4 regions of the Eubacterium sp. 1001713B170207_170306_E7 genome follow, and region 4 is predicted to be linked to each of the others. Evidence: riboswitches for the same ligand, from Rfam matches in the RefSeq annotation. Region 4 holds a riboswitch; each other region holds the start of a gene.
What was found. Region 4 has a riboswitch for cobalamin ahead of I2B62_RS02635 (nitrogenase iron protein NifH). Riboswitches for the same ligand answer to the same signal wherever they lie in the genome.
Positions count from the first base shown of each region.

Region 1: another riboswitch for cobalamin. It lies ahead of hemA (glutamyl-tRNA reductase); the one in region 4 lies ahead of I2B62_RS02635 (nitrogenase iron protein NifH).
Region 2: another riboswitch for cobalamin. It lies ahead of I2B62_RS06790 (ABC transporter substrate-binding protein); the one in region 4 lies ahead of I2B62_RS02635 (nitrogenase iron protein NifH).
Region 3: another riboswitch for cobalamin. It lies ahead of I2B62_RS01655 (ABC transporter substrate-binding protein); the one in region 4 lies ahead of I2B62_RS02635 (nitrogenase iron protein NifH).

Region 1 covers NZ_JADMVE010000002.1:328,730-334,521, reverse strand. The annotation lists gene hemC (hydroxymethylbilane synthase) at 1-1,198, opposite strand, end outside; gene I2B62_RS06870 (bifunctional precorrin-2 dehydrogenase/sirohydrochlorin ferrochelatase) at 1,195-1,779, opposite strand; gene hemA (glutamyl-tRNA reductase) at 1,776-3,032, opposite strand; cobalamin riboswitch at 3,202-3,390, opposite strand; gene I2B62_RS06860 (helix-turn-helix transcriptional regulator) at 3,585-3,929, opposite strand; gene I2B62_RS06855 (GntR family transcriptional regulator) at 4,579-5,792, shown strand, end outside.
Region 2 covers NZ_JADMVE010000002.1:311,976-317,767, forward strand. The annotation lists gene I2B62_RS06765 (DUF2284 domain-containing protein) at 1-299, shown strand, start outside; gene I2B62_RS06770 (isochorismatase family cysteine hydrolase) at 317-871, shown strand; gene I2B62_RS06775 (MTAP family purine nucleoside phosphorylase) at 891-1,643, shown strand; gene mtnA (S-methyl-5-thioribose-1-phosphate isomerase) at 1,960-2,994, shown strand; gene I2B62_RS06785 (sugar phosphate isomerase/epimerase) at 3,004-3,786, shown strand; cobalamin riboswitch at 3,820-3,995, shown strand; gene I2B62_RS06790 (ABC transporter substrate-binding protein) at 4,097-5,047, shown strand; gene I2B62_RS06795 (iron chelate uptake ABC transporter family permease subunit) at 5,114-5,792, shown strand, end outside.
Region 3 covers NZ_JADMVE010000001.1:306,615-312,406, forward strand. The annotation lists gene I2B62_RS01635 (YdeI/OmpD-associated family protein) at 17-580, shown strand; gene I2B62_RS01640 (Uma2 family endonuclease) at 703-1,245, shown strand; gene I2B62_RS01645 (DUF6144 family protein) at 1,556-2,137, shown strand; gene I2B62_RS01650 (class I SAM-dependent methyltransferase) at 2,168-2,824, shown strand; cobalamin riboswitch at 2,876-3,051, shown strand; gene I2B62_RS01655 (ABC transporter substrate-binding protein) at 3,227-4,297, shown strand; gene I2B62_RS01660 (iron ABC transporter permease) at 4,300-5,355, shown strand; gene I2B62_RS01665 (ABC transporter ATP-binding protein) at 5,355-5,792, shown strand, end outside.
Region 4 covers NZ_JADMVE010000001.1:519,852-525,643, reverse strand. The annotation lists gene I2B62_RS02645 (ABC transporter substrate-binding protein) at 1-1,006, opposite strand, end outside; gene I2B62_RS02640 (nitrogenase component 1) at 1,028-2,566, opposite strand; gene I2B62_RS02635 (nitrogenase iron protein NifH) at 2,547-3,404, opposite strand; cobalamin riboswitch at 3,497-3,674, opposite strand; gene I2B62_RS02630 (LysR family transcriptional regulator) at 3,787-4,725, shown strand; gene I2B62_RS02625 (class B sortase) at 4,776-5,528, opposite strand; gene I2B62_RS02620 (DUF2284 domain-containing protein) at 5,699-5,792, opposite strand, start outside.

The sequences.
Region 1 (5,792 bases), on a different contig from region 4:
CGCGTCCGAAAACGTAAGGGTCGCCGCCCTTCAGCCGGACAACATTTTTCCCTTCCTTGCCCAGCCGGATCAGCAGGGCGTTGATCTCATCCTGGGGCAGTGCGTGGTTGGCGGCTCTCTTGCCGACATAAATCTTTTCACACTCCGGTCTTGTCCACTTCAAAAATTCTTCATTGACCAGCGCGTCATAAACCACTGCGTCGCAGGTTTTTAATTTTTCCATGGCCTTGACGGTGATCAGCCCCTTGTCGCCGCAGCCGCCGCCTGCCAGATAAACTGTTCCCGGCTTTATTTCTGCTTCTACCATCGCTTTCAGCTCCTTTGCCAGACGGTCTCCCATATCGGCTTCCTCGCCAAGGGTTCCCTCTGTCTGTCCTTTGTATAAAATTGTGCCGTCCTCATTGCCGAAAAGGCCATAGAGGGTCAGCTTTTCATCCTCCACATCACAGTATGCGCCGATGGGGATATGGCAGCTGCCGTTTAAGCTGATCAGAAACTGGCGTTCGGCCGTCATCTGGGCTTTGGTAACCGGGTTACTGACCGTTTCCATCAATCCCTTGACGGTTTCGTTATCCTCACGGATTTCCACGGCCAGAATTCCCTGGGCAGGCGCTGATACAAACTGGCACGGGTCAAGGGGAACACAGGTGTAATCCGCGCTTTCATAAGCGCCGATGCGTTTAAGGCCTGCCGCCGCCAGAATGATTCCATCCAGCTTCTGCTCCTGCATTTTCCGGATACGGGTATCGATATTGCCGCGGATCCCTACCACCTCAAAATCCTTTCGGATACTTTTCAGCTGGTAAATCCGGCGTTTGCTTCCAGTGCCGATGACGGCGTTTTGGGGCAGCTCCTGGACGGATTTTATTTTATGCGGCGTCAGCAGAACGTCTCTCGGGTCCTCACGCATGGGCGGTACTGAGAGGATCAGCCCTTCCGGTAGCGCGGAAGGCATATCCTTCATGCTGTGAACCGCCATATCGATTTTACCGCTTATGAGGGCATCCTCCAGCTCCTTGGTGAAAATGCCCTTATCTCCAATTTTATCAAGGGCTTTGTGCTGGATTTTATCGCCCTTTGTCTTGATGATCCTGAGTTCAAAATCCACCGCCGGGTTGGCTTTTCTTAATTCCTCAAGAAGCCAGTTTGTCTGGACTACAGCCAGCTTGCTGCCTCTTGAGCCTACAATTATTTTCATATTTTCTCCACTTCTCTCTGCAATTCTTCAATGGTCAATTCGGCCAGTTCTTTAAGCTGTCTCTTTTTAGCCGCCGCTGAAGGCGCTGTTTTTAAGATATGCCGCCGCAGCTGTTTCAGCAGTCTGAGACGTTCAGCGTAGCTTTCGTCATATTTTTCCTCCAGCTCTTTTTTGATCTGGGTGGTCAGCGTTGGGCTGGCGCCGTCGGTGCAGACCGCAATTGTCAAATCGCCGCGCCTTACCACTGAGGGAAAAATAAAATCAGAACGCTCAGGGTCATCCGCCACATTGCACCAGATGCCCCGCAGCTTACAGTTTTCAAGAATCTGCGCGTTCAGGTCGCGCTGGTCTGTCGCCGCCACTACCAGGTCCATGCCGTCAAGGGCTGTCTCAATCCGGCAGTAGGCTTTAACATAGCGGATATTCTCTGCTGGGTGTTCTGGTATCTCCATATTTTTATCCACACAGGTCACAAAACACCCATACCCGGCTAGGGTTTCGGCCCGGCGCATTCCTACTTTTCCACTGCCGATGACAAGGGCCTTTTTTCCGGTAAAGTTAAGCAGAACCGGCCCTCTCATTGGGGCGCCTCCGCATTACCCCCGGAAAACAGAAAAGCCAGCGTTTTTTCAAAACGCAGGATATCATCTTCGCTGTCCAGTGTTTTAAGCTGCTTGATGGACGGCATGACCATCTCACGGAATTTTGAATGGACAATTTTTTCCAGAAATTCCTTATCCTTCCCCTCAAACTGATAGCGCTTATTGAGGATTTCAATGGTCTCGTCTGCCAGCTGGCCAGAAACCTGGTTAAAATGCCCCACCATGTTGTCCACCTTAGACTTGGTGATCCAGACCATGAGCCCGTCGATTTCCTCTTCGATCTCAAGGGCGATCTTTTCCGCTACTTTTTCGCGGTAGTGCATCTTTTCGTCAATGATGTCCTTGAAATTATCAATGGTCAGCAGCTCGACAGCCTCCATTTCCGAGATGCCTTCATCAATATCCCTGGGCAGCGCCAGATCAATGGCCATGAGCGGTTTTTGGCGCGCTGGCATGAGCTCCCGTTTTAAGACAACATGGGGCGAGGCCGTCGCCGAGATAATGACGTCGATCTCCCCGATGGCCTCATAGCGGTCCTCGTAGCGGATCATGTTGACACCCTCATAGATATCCCGGTACTCGTCTCCCGGATGGTAGGTCCGGTTGGTCATATAGACATTGTTAAAGCCCTCTGCCGCCATATAACGCAGCGCCAGAAGTCCCATTTTTCCCGAACCGATAATCAGCACCTTTTTATCCGCGTAGTCCTCATAGGTTCTTTTAACATGCTTAACCGCTGTCGAGCTCAGAGAGAGCGGGGTTTCTGAAATTTTATAAACAGTTTTGACCTTCTTCGCAAAGGTGACGGCTTCCCGAAAAGCCTTGGTTAAATATTTACCGCAGCCGTGCACAGACTGGGACAGCTCAAGGGCATCCTTTACCTGCCCCAGAATCTGGTCCTCTCCAAGAATCATCGAATCCAGTCCGGTCACCACCCGGTAAAGGTGAAGGATGGCGTCTCTCCCCTTTTCACAGAACAGGTAATTTTCCAGCTCTCTGGATTTTTCCTCGGTATAAAAACTTTTCAGCACCTGGCCTGCCGCTTCCACGTCGCGGGTCGCCACATAAATTTCGCTTCGATTACAGGTAGAAAGAATGATCACCTCTTCGATGCACGCTTCTTCCAGAAGGCCTGCGATGCCTTCCTTTACGGTCCGCTTGATAAAAGCACCCTTTTCCCTGATTTCCAGAGGTGTGTCTTTATGATTGATCCCAACTACAACTAACTTCATTTCAATCCTTCTCCTTCAATCAATTCATTCATTTAAAAAATAAAAAACCTCTTTTTTATTACGTCTCCGTAAAAAAAAGAGGTTTGTCAACAGAATTATCTATCCACGCTGTTTACTGCGGATATTACAATTAAATTAACGTTACTAAGTTCCCTTTTCCCTGGAGGTAATTATTAGCACTCTGTTCAGTAGGTTTCCTGACTCATCGCATTATATTCTCCTCGCCTTCCCGGTTTTCATTCCAGTGGCATCATAAGGAGACTTAACGAATTACAGTGACCGGATCGCTCTGGATTTTCACCAGATTCCCTCTATCCTTTGTTTTTACCGGGGCAAAAACGAAAGAATCCAAAACAGATTTTACATTAGTCTTTCCTATTCGATTTTCGTTTCCAATTATATCACCAATCCGACTCAGGCGCTACCCCTTTTTAGGGGAAATAAGCAGTTTTTTGCCAATTCTGCCGAATAATTCACATATTTTCTGTACTCGGATTTCAGGCAATAAAAAAACCGGTGTCTCTTCCCAGATTCCGGTCGTTTTATATCGCTTTACTGGTTTGTTGTTTCATGGCTCATTAAAAAGAGCATCATCATTCTTTCTGCGTATTCCTTTTTTTCATCCGGGCAGTGCTCCAGAATATCGAGCAGTGCGGTATGTTTTTCTTTTTCATCCAAGCTCTTGCCAAACAGGATGCTGTCCGAAGACATTTTTAACGCCTCACAGAAACGCTCAAGGCTTTTTAAGGAAAAGCCTTTGGTTCCCAACTCGATGTCTGTTAAAAAAGTCTGTGTAATCCCAATTTTGCGCGCCAGATCCTCACGGCTCATATTTAAAAATGTTCTACGCTGCCGGATACGCTGGCCGATTGCCTTTTGATCTAACCTTGATTCCATTGTCTTCTCCTATAATTTCAGGGAAAACCAAACAAAAAACTGTGCAGGATTACACCAACCATGCACAGTTATATGACACTTTTATAAAATGCTAACACAAATAAGCCCACTTATTTATAGGCTGTCCTCTTGTTTTTAGCACAAAAATAGCCTATAATAAGTAATGCGGTACGTGCCCCCCAGGGCCGTTGTGTATGGTGGTTGTGCACCTGCGCAAGCCGGATAAGTGTGCCAGCACTTTCCGGATGCCGCAATTTCTATTTAGTTTTCCCAATATATATACTTTATTATAAATCGAATCTTCCGTCAAAGCAATCTCTTTATTTAAAAACTTTTTATCTGCAATTGAAGTTATCATTTTAATTCAACCAATTATATCCTTATTTATTTGTTTTTTTATTTTTACCCGGATTTTCAATGTAAAAAACCTGTTTTAGAATCTTTTCAGACTTTTGCTCCCTTAAAGATATTTTTTCTATGTTTAATTCTCTTCAAAAAGGGTATACCTGATTCCGAAGCTTTATACATCTAATGCCGATATGGTAAAGGTTAAATAAAACGGGATTTCTTTATAATTTTTTCTCAATTTAGATGTATGTTTTACTGAATGGTGTTATACTGTTAAAATACCCCCAAAGGAGATTGTGTTTTGAAAAAAGAAATTCCATTGTATCTATTTATTTGCAAAAAGATTGAGGATGATATTTACAACGGCAAATTAAAACTGGGTGACCCCCTGCCATCTGAGCCTAAAATCAGCAAACAAATGGGTGCCAGTCGCAATTCCGTTCGAAAAGCCCTGCGTCTGCTGCAGGAGAATAATCTTATATTCTGCTCCCATGGTAAAAACGCTCAGGTAATTTTTGACAGCCGCCTGCCGGAGCACCGCGGCGCCTATGAAAAACGCTTTGAAAACCGGCGTCATGGCATCAGTGACATATACCGGATGCTTTCCATTCTCTTACCCAGCATCACGACATATGGCGTTTCAAGATGCAGCCGCGAGGATTACAGGACTCTTTATGAGATGGCCGAAAACCTGGATTCTGCCAACCCGATTGAAATGTTCGCTTTTCATTGCCGGTTTGTCCGCAATATCCTGAGACGAACAGACAATCCTTTTGTCATCGAGCTTTTTGAGCAGCTTTGTGATTTTGTCCGGATTGATTCCATTCACAGCAGCTTTACCGGCCATACGCTCCATGAGGGGCTTTCTGAAAAAGACATTAAGGGCTGGTACAAAGAATTGTTGGATTACGCTGCTAAGCAGAATTTTAAACATTTTCACCACCTGCTGCTCCAGGGGCTCAATGAAATCAGCAAACGCTTTGACGCTGTCCATATAGCCAACGCGCCTGCGCCCGCGGAGGCCGAGCATTTCAACTGGTTTATCGACAACGCGCCGACACCGCTCTATTTAAGGATTGCCAGTGACATTATGTGGGAGAGCGAAAAATCCGGCAACGTGGCCGGCGATTTCCTTCCTTCCGAATCAGAGCTGCGCAGAACTTACAGCGTATCGCCGGTTACGGTTCGCAAGGCCCTGTCGATCCTGAACTCCCTCGGTCTGACCAGAACCTTTAATGGAAAGGGTACACAAATCGTCTTTGAGCGTCCCCATTCGCAAGAGGTCCTCGGTCAGCTTGACGAATATCTGAGCAGCCTTCAGATTCTGCGCTACTCCTGCAAGGCCATCGCTTTTGACGCCTTCAAATCCATGACTGAGGAGGATAAAAAATATATTCTCAACTTTCTGGAAAGCAGACGTTACAGCCGCGGCGTCACCACCGTCCTAACCGATACTCTGATCACATCGATCCAGTCCCCGGCCATGCAGAATATCTATGAGCATCTGAAGATTAA
Region 2 (5,792 bases), on a different contig from region 4:
CTGAACCCGCCCAGGCACCCGAACCCGTTGAGGAAGAGATTGAGCTGCTGGATGCCTCCAGTGTGGCCAATGTGCTCAGCGCTGCCATCGAAATCGCCAAGGATGTTGTCGGCGACGATTTTATCCCGGATGAGGCGCCTGTATTTAATGACCCTGCGCCCGCTCCGCAGGCCTCGGACGCAGATTCGGCTCCGGCAGAGGAAGAGGATGACTCCAAGTACAAGTGGCTGGGCTTTAAGGCCACAAATCTGGACGAGGACGACGGCCTTAAAAAGGGCGGTTGGAAGAAAAACTATTAAGCTGAAGGAGTGGTAACATGGATCAGGCACTCATTCTGATTGATTATACCTATGATTTTGTAGCGCCCGACGGCAAGCTGACCGCCGGCGCGCCCGCCCAGGCCATTGATGATAATCTGGCCGCCGCCGTCTCTGAGACCCTTGAGGCCGGCGGCATGGTTTTTGTGGTGAACGATCTGCATCTGGAAAACGACGAGACGCATCCCGAAACCAGGCTGTTTCCGCCCCATAATCTTTTGGGAAGCCCCGGCAGAGCGGTGTATGGAAAGACCGCTGAGCGGCTGAGAAGCTATCAGGCGCTTGAAAACAGGCAGGTTTTTTACATGGACAAGCTCCGCTACTCGGCCTTTGCCGGGACCGCTCTGGATATCCTGCTCAGGCAGAACCAGATCTGGAACCTGGAGCTGGCTGGCGTGTGCACAGACATCTGTGTTCTGCACACGGCCATCAGCGCCTATAATCTGGGTTATGCGGTCACCGTTCACAGAAACCGTGTGGCGAGTTTTAATGCCGAGGGCCACAAGTGGGCGCTGGAGCATTTCAAGTCATCACTGGGATTTACAGTAGTATAAAGGAACAAGGAGATAAGCAATGTTATATTATAAAGCAGATATCGGCGTGATCGGCGGTTCCGGTCTCTATGAGCTGTATCCGGACGTTAAGAAGATTGAGGTGGATACACCCTACGGCAAAACCTCTGACGCCATCAGCCTGGTGACCGTTGGCGATAAAAAGGTGGCCTTTATGCCAAGACACGGCAAGGACCATACCCTGAACCCATCCGAGATCAACTATCGGGCCAACATCGATGCTTTTGCCCAGCTGGGAATCCGGGCGCTGATCTCACCCTGCTGCGTGGGCTCGCTGCGTCCGGAGATCGCACCCGGCGATTTTGTGGTCACCGACCAGTTTATCAACATGACCTCAGGCCGCAGGGATACCTTTAACGAGTCCCCCAATGTGGTGCATCTGAGCTCAGCCGATCCCTACGATTCCGGCCTGCGCCAGATTGCTCTCGAGGAAGCGGAAAAACTGGGCATCAAAACCCACGACGGCGGCACCATTGTCGTGATCAACGGACCGAGGTTCTCAACCCGTGCCGAAAGCCGCATGTTCGCCATGATGGGAGCTGACGTGGTCAATATGACCCAGTATCCGGAGGGGTACCTGTGTCTGGAAAAGGGCATTCCGGTTGTCAACATCGCCCTGATCACAGACTACGACGCCGGACTGGAGGGCCGCCCGGATATCAAGCCGGTACAGGCTGAGGATGTGGTGCGCGTGCTCGAGGATAACAACGACCGTGTAAAACAGCTGATTTTTAAGATGATTGAACGCATATAAAAAAAGATACCTCCCTTAAAATATAGGTGAGGCCAGATTGTCAAAGCGTTAGCGCAGCACGAGACTGCGCCTTTTATCCAGATAAGGAAAAAGGTCCAGGCGCTGCGGATAACGGTCAGGAATCGTGCCGTTTTACTGGAACAGCCGGACAATGGAGAGATCAGGCGTTAACTTCAGTGAAGAAAATGCAGATGTGAGTGCAGTACTCGCAGGACGCTTTTTCTTACTTAGGTAAAAGGCTTTGTCTCACAGTTTTTGACATTCTGCCCTCCCTTAACCAAGGGAGGCTTTTTCAGATACCGAGAAAGGAAGAATGATGAAACCTGTTTATTATGAAAACGGCGCTTTAAAAATGCTTGACCAGACTCTGCTGCCAACCGAGGAGGTAACGCACAGTTACACCGACTACCGTGAGATTGCCGTCGCCATTGTGGATATGATTGTCCGCGGCGCGCCGGCCATCGGCGTGACTGCCGGGTACGGCGTTTATTTTGGCGCGTTGGAATTTGAGAAGCTGCCGCAGCAGGCCTTTTTAAAAGAAATGGAGACTGTCTGCCAGGTGCTCCGTGCAACCCGGCCGACCGCGGTCAACCTGTTTTGGGCAGTGGACCGGATGGAAGGCGTGATCAAGGCCAACGCGGAAAAAACACCGGTGGCGATCACGGCGCTTTTGAAAGCCGAGGCGGACGCCATCTGCGCCGAGGATATCCAGATGTGCCGGGATATGGGCGCTTACGGCGCAGAGCTGATCCACCGCAAGGATACCATCCTGACCCACTGTAACGCAGGCGCCCTCGCCACAGCCGATTACGGGACAGCCCTCGGTGTTGTGCGCGCCGCCTGGGAGGCAGGGAAAGAAATTTCCGTCTACGCCGATGAGACAAGACCCTTTCTGCAGGGAGCCCGTCTGACCGCCTACGAGCTGCACAAGGACGGCATTCCGGTCACGCTGATCACAGACAATATGGCTGGCTGGATGATGAAGCAGGGAAAGATTGACTGTGTGGTGGTAGGTGCGGACCGCATTGCCCGAAATGGCGATGTGGCTAACAAGATCGGAACCTACAGCGTGTCCATTCTGGCAAAGGCTCACGGTATTCCCTTCTACGTGGCGGCGCCGACCTCAACCATTGATTTTAATATGTGGTCTGGCGAGGATATTGTCATTGAAGAGCGGGATACCCGTGAGATCAGCCATATCAAGGGACAGCAGATTGCCCCGGACGGCGTGCGCATGGAAAACCCGGCCTTTGACGTCACCCCGCATCAGAATGTTACGGCCATCATCACCGAGAAGGGCGTTGTGTATCCGCCCTTTGACCTGAGCATCCCCAGGCTTCAGAATGAATAGGAGAGACGAATGAAATACAGTATGTTTTCGTGGTTTGGCTACTTCATGCCCTTTGAGGAGCGCATTGACGTGATCAAAGCCGCCGGCTTTGACGAGGTCATGATTTCCTGGGAGGACGAGTGCGAGCCCTACCATCTGGAAAAAGAAAAATTTCCAGACATTGTGCGGAGCAAAGAGCTTGGGATCACCAATATTCACGCGCCCTTTATTGGTTATAACGACATTTGGGAAAAGGAGCCTGCACAAACCAGAGAGCTTTTAGAAACCTTTGTCAGCTTTGTGCGGGACTGCCGAACCTTTGAGATTCCGGCTGTGGTGGTGCACACCAATGATCTGGACCTCGGCCCCTATAAGTGGGAAAACGGCCTAGCCTTTTTCTCAGCGCTGGCGGAGGCCGGAGAGAAGTACGGAGTGGATATCGCAGTCGAAAATGTGTCGCGCCCGTTTTTGCTGAAAGGCCTGCTGGACGCCATTCATACCGACCATTTTGGCATGTGCTATGACAGTTCCCATGATTATATGCTGCACTGCGGCAGAGGAAAGATCCTCAAAACCTATAAAGACCGCATCAAGGCGCTGCACCTGTCCGATAACGACCTGCACATCGACCGGCACTGGATACCGGGCGAGGGAGAGATTCCCTTCGGTGAGGTCATGCCGGAGATTTTGAGTACGGGGATCGACTTTATCTCCTACGAGGTCATTGCCAGCGAAGAATGGAAAAAGCGGGAGCCCCTTGATTTCTGCCGTGCGGTTCGCAGCAGTCTGGACCTGGATAACAATAATTTCTAATTGCACAATTCGGGGATTTGTGCTAAACTTCAATTAACAACTTAATGATGCTGTTTTGTTAGAGGAAAGCGGTTGAAATCCGCTACAGCCCCCGCTACTGTAATTGCAGACAAGATCCTCATAGACCACTGTCAGGCGTATCCTGATGGGAAGGGAGGATGGAGAAGGAAGCAAGAGTCAGGACACTTGAAGCAAAGCAATATAATCACTTCGGAGGGAAGCAGAGGATTGTATGTCACAAATAATCCGGCCTTTCCTTTGGGGTCGGTTTTCTTTGTTTTAAGCAGTTTTAAATTTTTGGGAGGGACCAATGAAAAAGAGAGTATTGAAAAGTTTGCTGATGGCCCTGGCCTGTGCGGCGCTGTTATCTGGCGCGGCGGGCTGCAGTTCAAAGGATCAGGGGAGCGGCAGCGTGTCCGGCGCAGTGACCGGAGACACCGCTTATCCCGTTTCCATTACCGATGATCTGGGAAATAATGTGGAAATCGAAAAGGAACCCACAAAGATCGTTTCTCTGTCGCCCGCGAATACCGAAATCCTGTTCGCGCTGGGTGTGGGAGACAAGGTGGTCGGAAAGACAGATTACTGCAATTATCCGGAGGAAGCCGCCCAGGTGGCAACCATCGGTGATTACAATAACCCCAATGTGGAAAAGATTATTTCTTTGGCGCCGGACGTTATTCTGGCGGGTGATCTGATCAGCGATGACGTCCGCAGCCAGCTTGAAGCCACGGGCGCGAAGGTCATTACCTATACACCGATGTCAGTAGACGCGGTGGAAAGCACCATCATCAACACAGGTAAGGTGGTTAACACCAATGATAAGGCCAGGGAAATCACTGACAGCATGACGAAAAAATACGAAGAAATCAAGGAAAAGGCAGCGGCGGCTGACCCGCAGAAATCCGTTTTTATTGATATCGGTGGTTACTACAGCGCTGGGGACAACTCCCTGCTGGGCAACATGCTCAAGGATATTAACGCCAAAAACATTGCCTCCGACGCCGGCACAGACTGGCCGCAGCTGAGCGTTGAACAGATCATCGCAAAGAACCCGGATGTCTATGTGTCCTTCTTTACCACACCGGACGAAATTAAAAAGGTACCGGGCTTTGACCAGATCAATGCGGTTAAGAATAACGCCATTGTCTACTATGAAATGCTTTCTCCGGACAGCGACCTGATCCAGCGTCCAGGACCCCGTATTGTCGATGGACTGGAGCTTCTGGCTACAGCGGTCTACCCGGACCAATTTAAGTAAAAAGACTTCTCCGCAGGTGCCAGCCGCCTGCGGAGGTTTTAAACAGACGGTTAAGGAAGAGGACGGATGAAAATAAAGTTAAAAAAATACGCGATGCCCTTATCCATTGCAGGGTGCCTGATCTTAATTTATTTATGCACCATCGTAGGCATTACCTCCATTCCCTTTGGCGAGGCCAACCGGATTTTGCTGCATGAAGTCCTGCACCTGCCTGTGAATATGGATGGCATCTCTGCCGGCAACATTGCGATTATCTGGAATGTCCGGCTGCCACGGGTCATTCTGGGCTTTCTGACAGGTGGGGCGCTGGCGGTCTGCGGCGCAGCCTACCAGGGGATTTTTAAGAATCCCATGGCGGATCCTTTTATTCTGGGGGTTTCCTCCGGCGCTGCGCTGGGCGCTTCCATCGGCATTGTCATGCATTTTTCAACAGGCTTCCTGGGATTGAACGGAATCGCTGTTTTGGCCTTTGTAGGCGCCTTTCTGGCGATCTTTTTAGTGTACAACATTTCAAAGGTCGGGAGAAAAGTGCCGGTTGCGTCCCTTCTGCTGAGCGGGATCGCCGTGAGCCAGTCGCTGACGGCTTTTATGTCCCTGCTTATGATTTTCAATGTTCAGAGCATGAATCAGATTATGTTCTGGACCATGGGCAGTCTGAACGGTAAGGGATGGAGCCAGGTAATCACTGTTTTGCCTTACGTTATTATCGGGTGCCTGATTTTATTCACCACGGTCCGGGAGCTGG
Region 3 (5,792 bases), 210 kb from region 4:
TTGTGGAGGAACGACGATGAGTGAGCCATTGCATTTTAAGACCCGCGACGCGTTCAGACGCTGGCTGGAGGATAACAGCCAGTCCAGCGAGGGCGTCTGGCTGGTGTTTGGAAAAACAAAAGCGTTTGTGACGCTAAAAGCAAGCGAAGCGCTGGAGGAAGCCCTGTGCTTTGGGTGGATCGACGGCCAGATGAAGCGGGTAGACGACCAGTCCTATATCAAGTATTTTTCCGCGCGCAGAAAGAACAGTCAATGGTCCGAAAAGAACAAGGCCCTGGTCGAAAGGCTGGAAAAAAGCGGACAGATGACAGATCTCGGCAGAGAAAAGATCGAGGAGGCCAAAAAGAACGGCCAGTGGGCCAGCGCCGCAGGGCCCACCGCCATCACCGCCGGACAGATCGAGGCAGTGGGCGGACTGCTGCGGGAAAACGAACTGGCCTATGCCAATTTTCAAAACATGCCGCCCTCTGTGAAAAAGACCTATACAAGAGCCTATCTCGACGCCAAAACAGAGGCCGGCCGGACCAAACGCCTGGCGTGGATGACCGGACGGCTGGAAAAAAATCTGAAGCCTATGTGAGGAGGCAGCCCGGCGCTTCGGTTCGGCTTTTACTTCCCTAAGTCTTAAAAGGCCTGTAAAACATTTACAGGCCAGTGCATTCCAGGATATAATAAACTTAAGAACAAAAGGAGGGTCTGAAAATGCCTTTATTAAAAGAAGATTACACCGAAAAGCCCATAAGTCTGGAGGAGTTTGAAAAGCTTCCGGCCGACGAGCAAAAGGTTTATGAGCTCATCGACGGAATGGTGATGATGACACCACGGCCAAATGTCGCGCACCATGATATTTCAGGAAATCTTTACTTTGCGTTAAAGACTTACCTGACAGGAAAACAATGCAAAGTGTACAACGAACTGGAAATACGCCTGAATAAAGATGTTTTGGTGCCGGATCTCAGCGTGCTGTGCGACCCGGATAAATTCACCGACCAGCGTTATGAGGGCCCGCCTGCCATTGTCATTGAAATCCTGAGCCCCGCTACCTACCGCAACGATCTTTTCGTCAAGCTCAATAAGTACCAGCTGGCCGGCGTTCGGGAATACTGGATCGTGAACCCTAAGGTAAAGGCTGTCACCGTTCATTATTTTGAGCATGAAACCGCTGCAGAATTCACTGCAGAGGATACCCTGGAATCCAAAGTGTTTGAGGATCTGAGTGTTTCGCTAAAGGCTGTTTTTGAGTAAGACAGCAGAGAATCTCATTATTTTGAGATTCTTTTTTAATTTTTGTAAGATTTTGCTTCTGGGCGCGTCTTGGGGCTGACAGGCTCCTCCCATTCGCCGGTTCATGATTTTTTTACGATTCTGTTAATCATGCTTCCTGTTTCTGCTGCTCTGGTTTATCAGTCGGTCAAAAAGCGTCGGCTAACGAAATATTATTGGGCTTAATAAATTCTTAAAAATTGCCTTTCTCTGCGCATTTGTTGTTATTCAGGTCAACCTGTACTATAATGATAGTCAAAATCAAACAGAAATAATTCAAGCGAGGTGAAGCATGAAAAATTTTAGTATGCCGGAAACGGTCAGTCCGTTTTTGGAGCAGGAGGAGCTGGAACGGTTAAGCCAGAGTCTTGAGAAAAACGTCTCCCGGGAAGCGGCAGAGGCGCTGGTCCGCCGTGTCCCGCTGCGGCCGGGAGCAACGCCCAAAGAGAGGGCCGAGTGGGTAAACCGCCTGTCGGAGGAGCTGGAGGCAAGCTTTGACCGGGAGACCATTATCAAAATAAGAATGGGCTGCCACTGCAACGAAAACGGCCGGCTGGAGGAAACCGCTGAGGCTTTCAGAGCGCTGTACCAGTCCAACGGCCAGAATCTGGAACGCTTTGTCAGCCACCTCAACAAGAGCGGCGCGGGCTGGCGCATCAAGGGAGACGCGCTGTATACCAAAATGTTTACTTGTGAGTGCCCCATGCTGGAAAAGGCAGAGCCCTCCCCGTCCCTGACCTGGTGCTACTGCACCGCCGGGTACAGCAAAGCCTTCTTTGAAGCCGTATTTGAGCGGCCGGTAGAGGTCGAGCTGCTCCAGACCATCAAGCAGGGGCATGACTGCTGCCTGTTGAAGATTACAGGAATCCTTTAAGTTAAAACAGATGTGAGGAGGTTAAAACCAATGAAATCAAAAGCATGGGACTGGGAGAAAAACCAGTCGGATTACTGGCTTACCCCCTGTGTGGAGAGTCCCTATCTCGCGGAGCGCTGGCAGAGCAGGGGCTTTTTGCGTTTTCTGGATCTGGGCTGCGGCCTTGGGCGGCACGCGGTTTACATGGCTCAAAAAGGCTTTGAGGTCACCGCCGCCGACCTGTCCGAGTGCGGCGTTGCGCACACCCAAAAATGGGCCGGGGAGGAGCAGGTTCCCCTCACGGCCTGCGTGGCCGATATGCTCGACCTGCCCTTTGAGGACAACACCTTTGACTGTGCCCTGGCCTACAATGTCATCTACCATACGGATATTGCGGGCTTTCAGGTCGCTCTGGCGGAAATCCGCCGGGTGCTGAGACCGGGCGGCGAGCTGTTCCTCACGCTCATTTCCAAGAGCAGCTACGGCTACGAGCATGCAGACAGCAGCCGGCGCATTGACGCCAACACCCTGCTGTCGGAAAAGAGCGGTACTGAGACGGGCGTGCCCCACCTCTATGTGGATCTGGCAGACATCCAGCGTTTCTTTAAGGACTGGCAGCTTGAGGACAGCCTGAGAGAGTCCTGTGTCCATAACCTTGAGGCCCCGCAGGACTACAGCACCCACTGGAGCCTTATGGTCCGAAAATAAATCCGGCCGATTGGATATTGACAAGCATGGTGGAAGCAGGTATAATGATAAAAAATGAATAACCTTTGAGGTGCTTAGCAATAAGAGAATAGGGAAACCGGTGAAAATCCGGTGCGAACCCATCACTGTAAACAGGGACAAAGCCTGAAAGCCACTGGAGCAATCCGGGAAGGCGGGCCGCGGACGAGCTGTAAGCCAGGAGACCTGCCTTAAAGAAGAAATGCGTGCAGGGGGATAATGCAGCGGCGTGTTTGAATAAACGAAATCTCGGAAAATGGGACCGATGAGCAGAGTGCTTATCGGTTTTTTTATTTACCAAAAACCGGGCGGGCCTGTTTTCCACGGGGAGATGTTCATATCCAAAAGGATTTGACATAAAATTTCAGTTTAATGGAGGAAAAGATGAAAAAGAAAGTGATTGCGCTGATGTGCGCGCTGCTTCTGCTGGTTCCGGTATTCGCCGGGTGCAGCCAGAACGGGGATTCAGCAAAGGCGGAGAGCATTACCGTGGTGGACGATACAGGCCGTGAGGTAACCATTCCACAGCCCCTTGAAAAGGTGGTGGTGGCCAACCGCTACAATTCTGAGCTGATCCGTGGGATCGGCGCCATTGACAAGGTGGTGGCCGTGGATAAGAATACGGCCCAGGACCGAGTGTACTGGAGTCAGTTCGACCCGGAAAATGTCATCGGCAAGGGCCAGAGCGAGCTGAACTATGAAAAGATCGCTGAGCTGGGCGCTCAGGTACTCATTACTCCGGACAACGGCACCTGGGAAGAGGACATTAAAAAACTGGAGCCCTTCGGCATTCAGGTGGTCGTGGTATCCGGCTATAATAACGCCGAGCTGCCAAAGGAAATCGAGATTCTGGGCAAGCTGTTCGGCAAGGAAAAGGAAGCCGAAAAGCTTACCAAATTCTACCAGGATAATATGGATCTGGTGGCGGAAAAAATCAAGGACGTCAAGGGAAGCAAAAAGGTGTACTGGGAATACGGCGACCCGAATACCACCTGTATCCCGGGAACCAGCAATGACGGCTGGAACAGCATGCTGGTCAACGCCGGCGGTGTCAATATTTTCGGCGATCCTACCATTACCGGAAAGACCATCGACCCGGAAAAGATCCTGCTGGAGGATCCGGACCTCATCATCAAGACCTCGTCCGGCCCGGCCCTCAAAAATACCGGTGTCTACACGCCGCCGACAGCTGAGGATTACAGCACCATCTCCAGCGAAATGCTGAGCCGCGCGGGCTGGTCCGATTTAAAGGCCGTCCAGAATGACGATTTCTATGTGACCACTGGCTTCTGCGCCGGCGGACTGGGCAAGATGATCGGAACCGTTTATACCGCGAAATGGCTGTATCCCGAACAGATGAAGGATGTTGACCCCGACGCGATCTTTGACGAATGGATGGAAATCCAGGGAGTTGATCCGGTAGAGGGACACGTTTTCCAGGTTAAGCATCAATAGCTATGGAAAAGCAGCCATCGTTAAAGGCCTATCACAAAAAACGAGCGGCTCTGATGCTGGCAGCGGTGATCCTTCTGGTCATTGCTGCCTTTTCCAGCTGCTTTGTCGGCGTTGCCAATGTGACCGTGGGGCGGGTGCTGGCCACCCTGCTGCCCGGCGGCCATTTTATGGGCGCGGCGGCCCTGAACCAGACCGAGCTCACCGTGCTCATGCAGCTGCGCCTGCCGCGCATCACCATGGCGCTGGTTTCCGGCGTGGGCCTGGGTATCAGCGGGCTGGTCATGCAGGCCATCACGGGCAATAAGATGGCAAGCCCTTTTACCACCGGGCTTTCAAACGCCGCGGCCTTTGGGGCTTCGCTGGCCATTATTTTTGGCTTTATGCCCTTTGGCAGCAACCAGGTGGGCACAGTCCTGATGGCCTTTGTATTTTCCTTTATCTGCGCCGCCATGGTGTACGGCATCGCCTCGGCCAAGGGCATGGGCAAGACAACGATCATCCTGATCGGCATTGCCCTCAACTATTTCTTTTCAGCCCTGAACGCCAGCATGCAGTATGTGTCCAACGAGCAGCAGCTGTCCGCCATTGTCCACTGGACCTTCGGCAGCCTTTCGGAGATCACCTGGGAGCAGATCATCGTGGTCTCGGTCATTCTGCTCCTGACCTTTCCGTTTATCATCCGGTTTGCATGGCATTACAACCTGTTGTCCACCGGCGATGAAAGCGCGGTGGCGCTGGGCGTTAATGTCATGCGGCTGCGGCTGCTTTCGGGCATTGCGGTCACGCTTATTTCCTCGGCCATTGTCAGCTTTACCGGGGTTATCGGTTTTGTGGGACTGGTGGCGCCGCATATCGCCAGGCTTTTGATCGGCGGCGACTACCGGGCGCTCATACCGCTGACGGCGCTTTCGGGCGCCATCCTGCTCATCGCGGCGGACACCGTGGGCCGCGTGGTGGTCTCGCCGGTGATCATTCCGGTGGGCATTGTGGTTTCCTTTATCGGGGTGCCGGTGTTTATCTATTTAATTGTAAAAGAACAGAAAGAGCGGTTGGTCTGATGAAAATGACAATTCGAGATTTAAGCTTTGGCTATCGAAAGGCCAGGATTTTAAAGGGGGTCAGCATCGACGTGGAGCCGGGAAGGCTGTGCGTGCTGCTGGGGGCCAACGGAGCAGGCAAAAGCACGCTGATCAAGTGTGTTAACGGGATATTGAAGCCTGAAGAGGGCGAGATCCGCCTGGATACCACCGATCTTCTCAGACTGCCGCAAAAGGAAAAGTCCAAGCTCATCGGCTATGTGCCCCAGAGCACTGAGGTGGAGGACAGCGGCCTGAATGTCTTTGAGATGGTGCTGTCCGGCCGCGTGCCCCATATGAAGGGAAAAATGAAGGATGCCGATTATGAGATTGTCCGGTCAGTTCTGGAAAAGATGTCCCTCACCGCTTACAGCACCAAGCTTTTGAACCAGCTGAGCGGCGGTGAGCGCCAGCGGGTT
Region 4 (5,792 bases):
TAATATCACTTCGGATATCATAATCTGAGAAGATTTCCGGCTGCTGGATACTGCCCATCCACTTGAGCATCAGCGGCGTTTCCACACAGGGGGCATCCCAGCGCAGAATCCCCACCGGGGTTTTGTAAACACGGTGGTTTTTGACCGCGTCGATATTGCTCCAGTCCTGGCCCTCGATTTTGTTTTCATACAGGTCCTCTGGCATGGTGTCGTCAAAATTCGAGAGGTAAATAATCTCAGGGTTCCATTCCATAATCTGTTCCATATTTACTTCCGCCCACTTCTTCTCCAAACCTGCGGCAACATTACGGCCGCCTGTCAGCTCAAGCAGGTAGTTATTAATGTTTTTGGAACCTGCGACGCTCAGCTTATTATTTTGCAGATAGAGGACGCTCTTTTGATCTGCCGCAGCAGCCTGATCCTTTTTATTGGTAAAATAGATCTCGGTATCGTCGTGGTAATTGATGAGCTCCCGGGTAAAATCCTCCTTATCCAGAACCTTTCCCACCAGTGTTAAATCCTTTTTCAGATTCTCAAGGTTTTCGGCGTAGTTTAACATAACAGGCGTAATGCCAACCGCCTTCAGCTTTTCGGCCTCAGCCTCCTGGTCATTCCAGATAAACGCTACCTCTGGCGAAAGCTTCATGAGCTCTTCAATATTAATGGAAAAATCCTGGGAAATTTCTCCTGTTGAAATCTCTGCAAATTCCGGCGCCAGCTTGGTCATAAAGCTTTTTTTATACTGGGCCATCGCGCTGGGGTTAATGGACACAATTCTGTCGCTTCCCCCGTCAATCGTCCACACAGCCGATGCCCACGGAATCGGGGTGATGGCCACTTTGGTGATCTTTTCCGGCAGCTCTACCTGGTTACCGCCCTCATCGGTTATGACACGCGCCACAGCTTTGTCGGTACTCTCCGCGGTTTTTCCGCTGCTTGCACAGCCTCCAAAAATCAAACTGACAGCCAGGCACAGGCCTGCTGCTTTTAACCATGTTTTTTTCATTTTAAACTCCTTTATTTTTAATTACTTAAAAAACTGTTTTAAATACTGACGGCCCTCTCGACCGATAATACAGTAGTCCCGCTTCACATAACGGTTTCCGCTGAGGGCCGGGAAGGGTAAGGGCACCTGAACCGCCGCGTTTTCAGGAAGATACTGAAAATACAGAGGGTCCGCGACAACATAATCCATTTCTCCGGCCAGGCCAAGCTCTAAAGGAAGCTTTTCGGCGATGGTGCACTCCACATTAAATTCATTTTTCAGCACCACACTTATCTGGCGGTTCAGCTCATGATCCCCTATCATCACTGCGTTTTTTAGTTCCTGTTTTAACGGCGCTGTATCCTGGGTCTGGAACACGGCGTCCCCAGTTATGCTCTCCAGAGCTTGACAGGCAGCCCTGACGCCGCTCACGCTGACAGGCATCTGATAAAACCACGGCGTGCCATACTGTTTCTCCATCCATTTCGCCAGTTCAAGGCCCGCTGCCGAGATAACCCAGTTGACCCGTGCTTTGGGCGCGTCTCTGAGTTCGGCGCGCTTTCCGCCTCCCAGCCAGCAAACAGCATATCCCAGTCGGGCAAGCTCACACACCAGCGCATCAAACTGCCGTTGATTTCCGAAAACAAAGGGCGTATACCCAACAAGATTGATCTGTTTTTGGGTGAGCTCACAACGCCGCATCTGCTGTCTTGAAGCAATGGACAGCGCCTGCTTTGTTCCCTCAAGGGCGTCCTGAAAGCCGTTGGTCTGGATGAATACTTTTTCGTTAAGCGTGGGAAAAGAGCTGTCGTCGAGGCCTGTCATGGCAGTCAGCGGTGTGCCTACAATGAACGCAGACTGTCTCTTGTCCTCCTGCATGGCGGCATCTATGCCCTTCTCAATGCTCTCAGCCGAGCCAAGTGTCACCTGGAGGTCGTTCATTCTTGAATACCAGAAAGGCTGTTCCCTGAAATCATCAATGGACCGTGGACAGGAGGCACAGCCCGCGCCTGTTACCAGACAGGCGCAGATCGAGTGGTCCCCTTCAAAAGCAGTCAGCGCGCCGCTGTAATCTGCTGCCAGAGGCGGAAGCGGACAGAGGCGCTCCTCTTTTCCTTCTTTGTGGTTTTCCTGAGCGTGTCCAAATCCCTGAATGATTTCTTCAAGCCGTTCCACAGACTTTTTCTTCCGTTTTTCCATAGGACCCCGTCTGAAAACAGCGACCGGCACATTATAAGGATTATCCGCTTCTGATATCAGCGCCTCAAAATCGGTCTGTATCAAAAGATCTGGACAGGAGACATAGAGCACCACGCCTTTTGTCCCCTGGGTCATGAGAAGCTCCTCGATCATCCCGCGGACTCTGTGTGCGTAGCTACCAAGGGTATACTCCAGCCTGGAAACTGGACAGAGCCTCAGACGGCAAAGCGCTTCCTTCTCCATTGCCCTGAAATAAAGAATACGGAGGCAGGCAGGCGGCCCTACTGCCAGAACACGCACACCCCCGGTTTGGAAAAGAAGTCTGGACAGCGCCTCATCTCCCATGCCTGGCTGTGCCTTCTCAATGGTTGCTGTGTCCATGATGGTTCTCCTTCTCGAGCTGATAGAGTGTTTTACCCAGGTTGTCCATCTCCGCATCGGCAAGAGGTTTCGGAAGTGTCCCGGCTTCCTGACGGGCGATGGCTCTGGCCAGTGTCATAAAGCTTTTTTGCAGTGCTTCACCCTCGTCCTGTTCAAAAACAGTTGTTTTCTGATAGTCGGCAAGCCGAAGTGTATCACTTTGGCTGACAGAGGCCGTAATCAGGCTGCCTGTCCGTTCACCAAAGCGCTCGACCGCCTGATGGTCGGTACCGGGCCGGGCCCGGTTATGGATCAGTCCGCCAAACAATGGCTGCGCCCCAGCAGAATACCGTACAATGCTCTTCATAATATTATTGGCGGCATAAAGCGACATCAGCTCAGAGGAGGTGACGATATATACCTGATCCACACACCTTTTTCTCATAGGCATTGAAAACCCGCCGCAGACCACATCGCCTAAGACATCATAGGTGATTAAATCCCAGCGTTCTTCAAATATTCCTAACTTTTCAAGAGTCTCCAGGGTCGTAGCAATCCCCATTCCCGCGCAGCCAATGCCTGCCTCCGGCCCTCCGGCCTCCACACACGCCACACCCGTCTCACCCATAAACAGGATATCCTGTATGGTCACCTGCTCCCCTTTTTCATTCAGCCTTTGAATGACTGTGGGAATCCGCTTTCTCATCAGGCACCGGGTTGAATCGGACTTGGGGTCACAGCCGATGTGAAGCACCCTTTTTCCCATTTTGGCGAACGCGGCGGAAACATTGGCCGCAATGGTCGACTTTCCAATGCCGCCCTTTCCATAAAACGCGATTCTCTTACTGCTCTTTTCCATTATCTCTCCCATTAAAAAAACTCTTCTGACTGATTCATCAGAAGAGTTCCTCAACACAAGCAACACCCTCTCCCAATGATCCGTTAGGTTAGGTATAGACAAGAAATGTTGAAGTATCCTGACTTGGGTTCATTGCCAGCTGTAACAACTTCCCAGAGAATACTCTCCAGTGTTGATAAAACATACAGCGGCTCCCCCTTACAGTGGCGGCACCGTACCGGATTCTCACCGGTTTTCATACAACAAGTCTTCTATGTAATTTTGCTATATTATATCACGATATCTGATAATTCACAACCACTGCAATTAACTCAATTTTTGATTGCCAGCTATCGTATTTTTTGATAGTATATTTAAAACAGAGGAAAGGAATCGTATCAATATGATCTCTATGCAAAACATGAAATACATTGTCGAGATCGCAAAGCACCACTCGATCTCTGCTGCCGCCAAGTCTCTTTTTGTCTCACAGTCAACGCTTTCCACAGCGGTACGCGAGGTAGAGCAGCAGCTTGGCATCGCAATTTTCAGCCGAAATAATCGTGGCATTGAGGTTACCTTTGAAGGACAGGACTTTCTAAACCACGCCAGGGATATTGTGGAGCAAAGCGAATATCTTGAAAGGCGGTACAAGCACCGGAAAACCCTGCCCATGCGTTTTTCCGTTTCCACCCAGCGGCTTCCCTTCTCGGTCATGTCCTTTATACAGATCGTCGGGGACCTTGAGCTCAGGCATTATGACATCGCCATCCGTGAATGCCCAACACATGAAGTCATACACGATGTGGCGTCCAGACGGAGTGAGCTCGGCATTTTATGCATCAACGAGCACTACCTCAACACCATGCAGAAGCTCCTGGATTCCAGCAATCTGACCTTCTACGAGCTGGGTCAGCTCACCACCTATGTTTTCCTGCGGAAAAAGCACCCCCTGAGCGGCAATGCCTCCCTGACACTGGATATGCTCAAAGAATACCCCTTTGTAACCTATGACCAGGGTGAGGACAGCATGCTGCATTTCTCTGAGGAGATCCTGTTCAATGAAATCTGGGATAAAAACATTCATGTCATTGACCGCTGCTCCAAAATCGCCCTTGTCCGCGGCACAAACTGCTTCAGCATTGGTCCAGACCTGACCAACAGCGACGCTGACCGTATGCATTCCAACATGAGCGAGGTGAGGGCTGTGCGTCTTTTGGATAATGACCAGCGTCTCCACGCCGGATACATTCTCAGGAACGAGCACAGCTTGAGCGCCATCGGCGAAAAATACATTAAAGTCCTGACCGAAAAGATCAAAGCCTTTGAGCGATGGGAGTAAAAAAGGCACAATAAAAAGCCGTATCCTGCACAGGGATACGGCTTTGATTTTTATGAAACCCGACGGGCAATTACGGCTAAACGTCCATCGTTCAGACCGACATTAAAGATACAGGTGGACAGCGTAAGAATCTCGTCACCCGGTTGTACATTCACATCGCTCGCGACAATACTCTGGTTCTTTATGTTCTGGTAATAGGCCAGAAAGCTTTCATCATCGGCAAATTCCAGCTGTCTGTAATCATAGTCCTGCTCCTCCACCAGCACGGCAAAGATTTCCCATACGCCGTCACCGCCCAGCTCCGGCGGTCTTCTGTAAACAATTTTGTTATGCTCTTTGATAAAATCAGGATTCTGATAATAATAGAGCAGATCGTCAAACATGACGTGCACGCCGCTGCGCATGGTGCTGTGCCCATAGATCAGAGAATTCTGGCTTCTGGGCTGCCATTTATAATTCATATCGATAAAGGGAACGCCCCTTTCGTCGGACTCGCCATTAAATGAAGTGTACAGATATTTATCATTATCCGTTGTCTGTACCACCGGGGTATCAATATTGGTTCCTTCAATGCTCAGCCAGCCAACAGTTTCCGGGTTCACCTCACGCAGCGCTGCCCAGTCGATGCTGTTATCCTCCCGGTTGGTAACCTGCATTTTGAGGAGCGGCGTATTATTGGGAAAAAACTCCTTGTAGAGCATCCATCCCGCCGCGGCCAAAAGGGAGAGGATGATCAGAATGATGACGATATCTCCCACAACGCGCACGGCGCTTCTTTTCTTCTTCACTTTCTTTTTTGTCATATTTATATTTATGATCCTTCAGGCTTACAGTCCCTGCGTATTTGTAGGACAGTCTGTTTAGTGCTTCCAGGCCCAAAGGCATTACACCTCCTTTTATGGTTATTCATTATATCAAATCTTTCTCAATTGATAAAGACTTAAATGATAACAAAAAGGATTTTATACCGGTCTTAAAAAAGAATAAAGCTAAAATACGTCAGGGTTTCCGGGCCGTGGGTGTAACGCAGACCGGTTTTGACCACAATGTCCATTACGATGATCCCA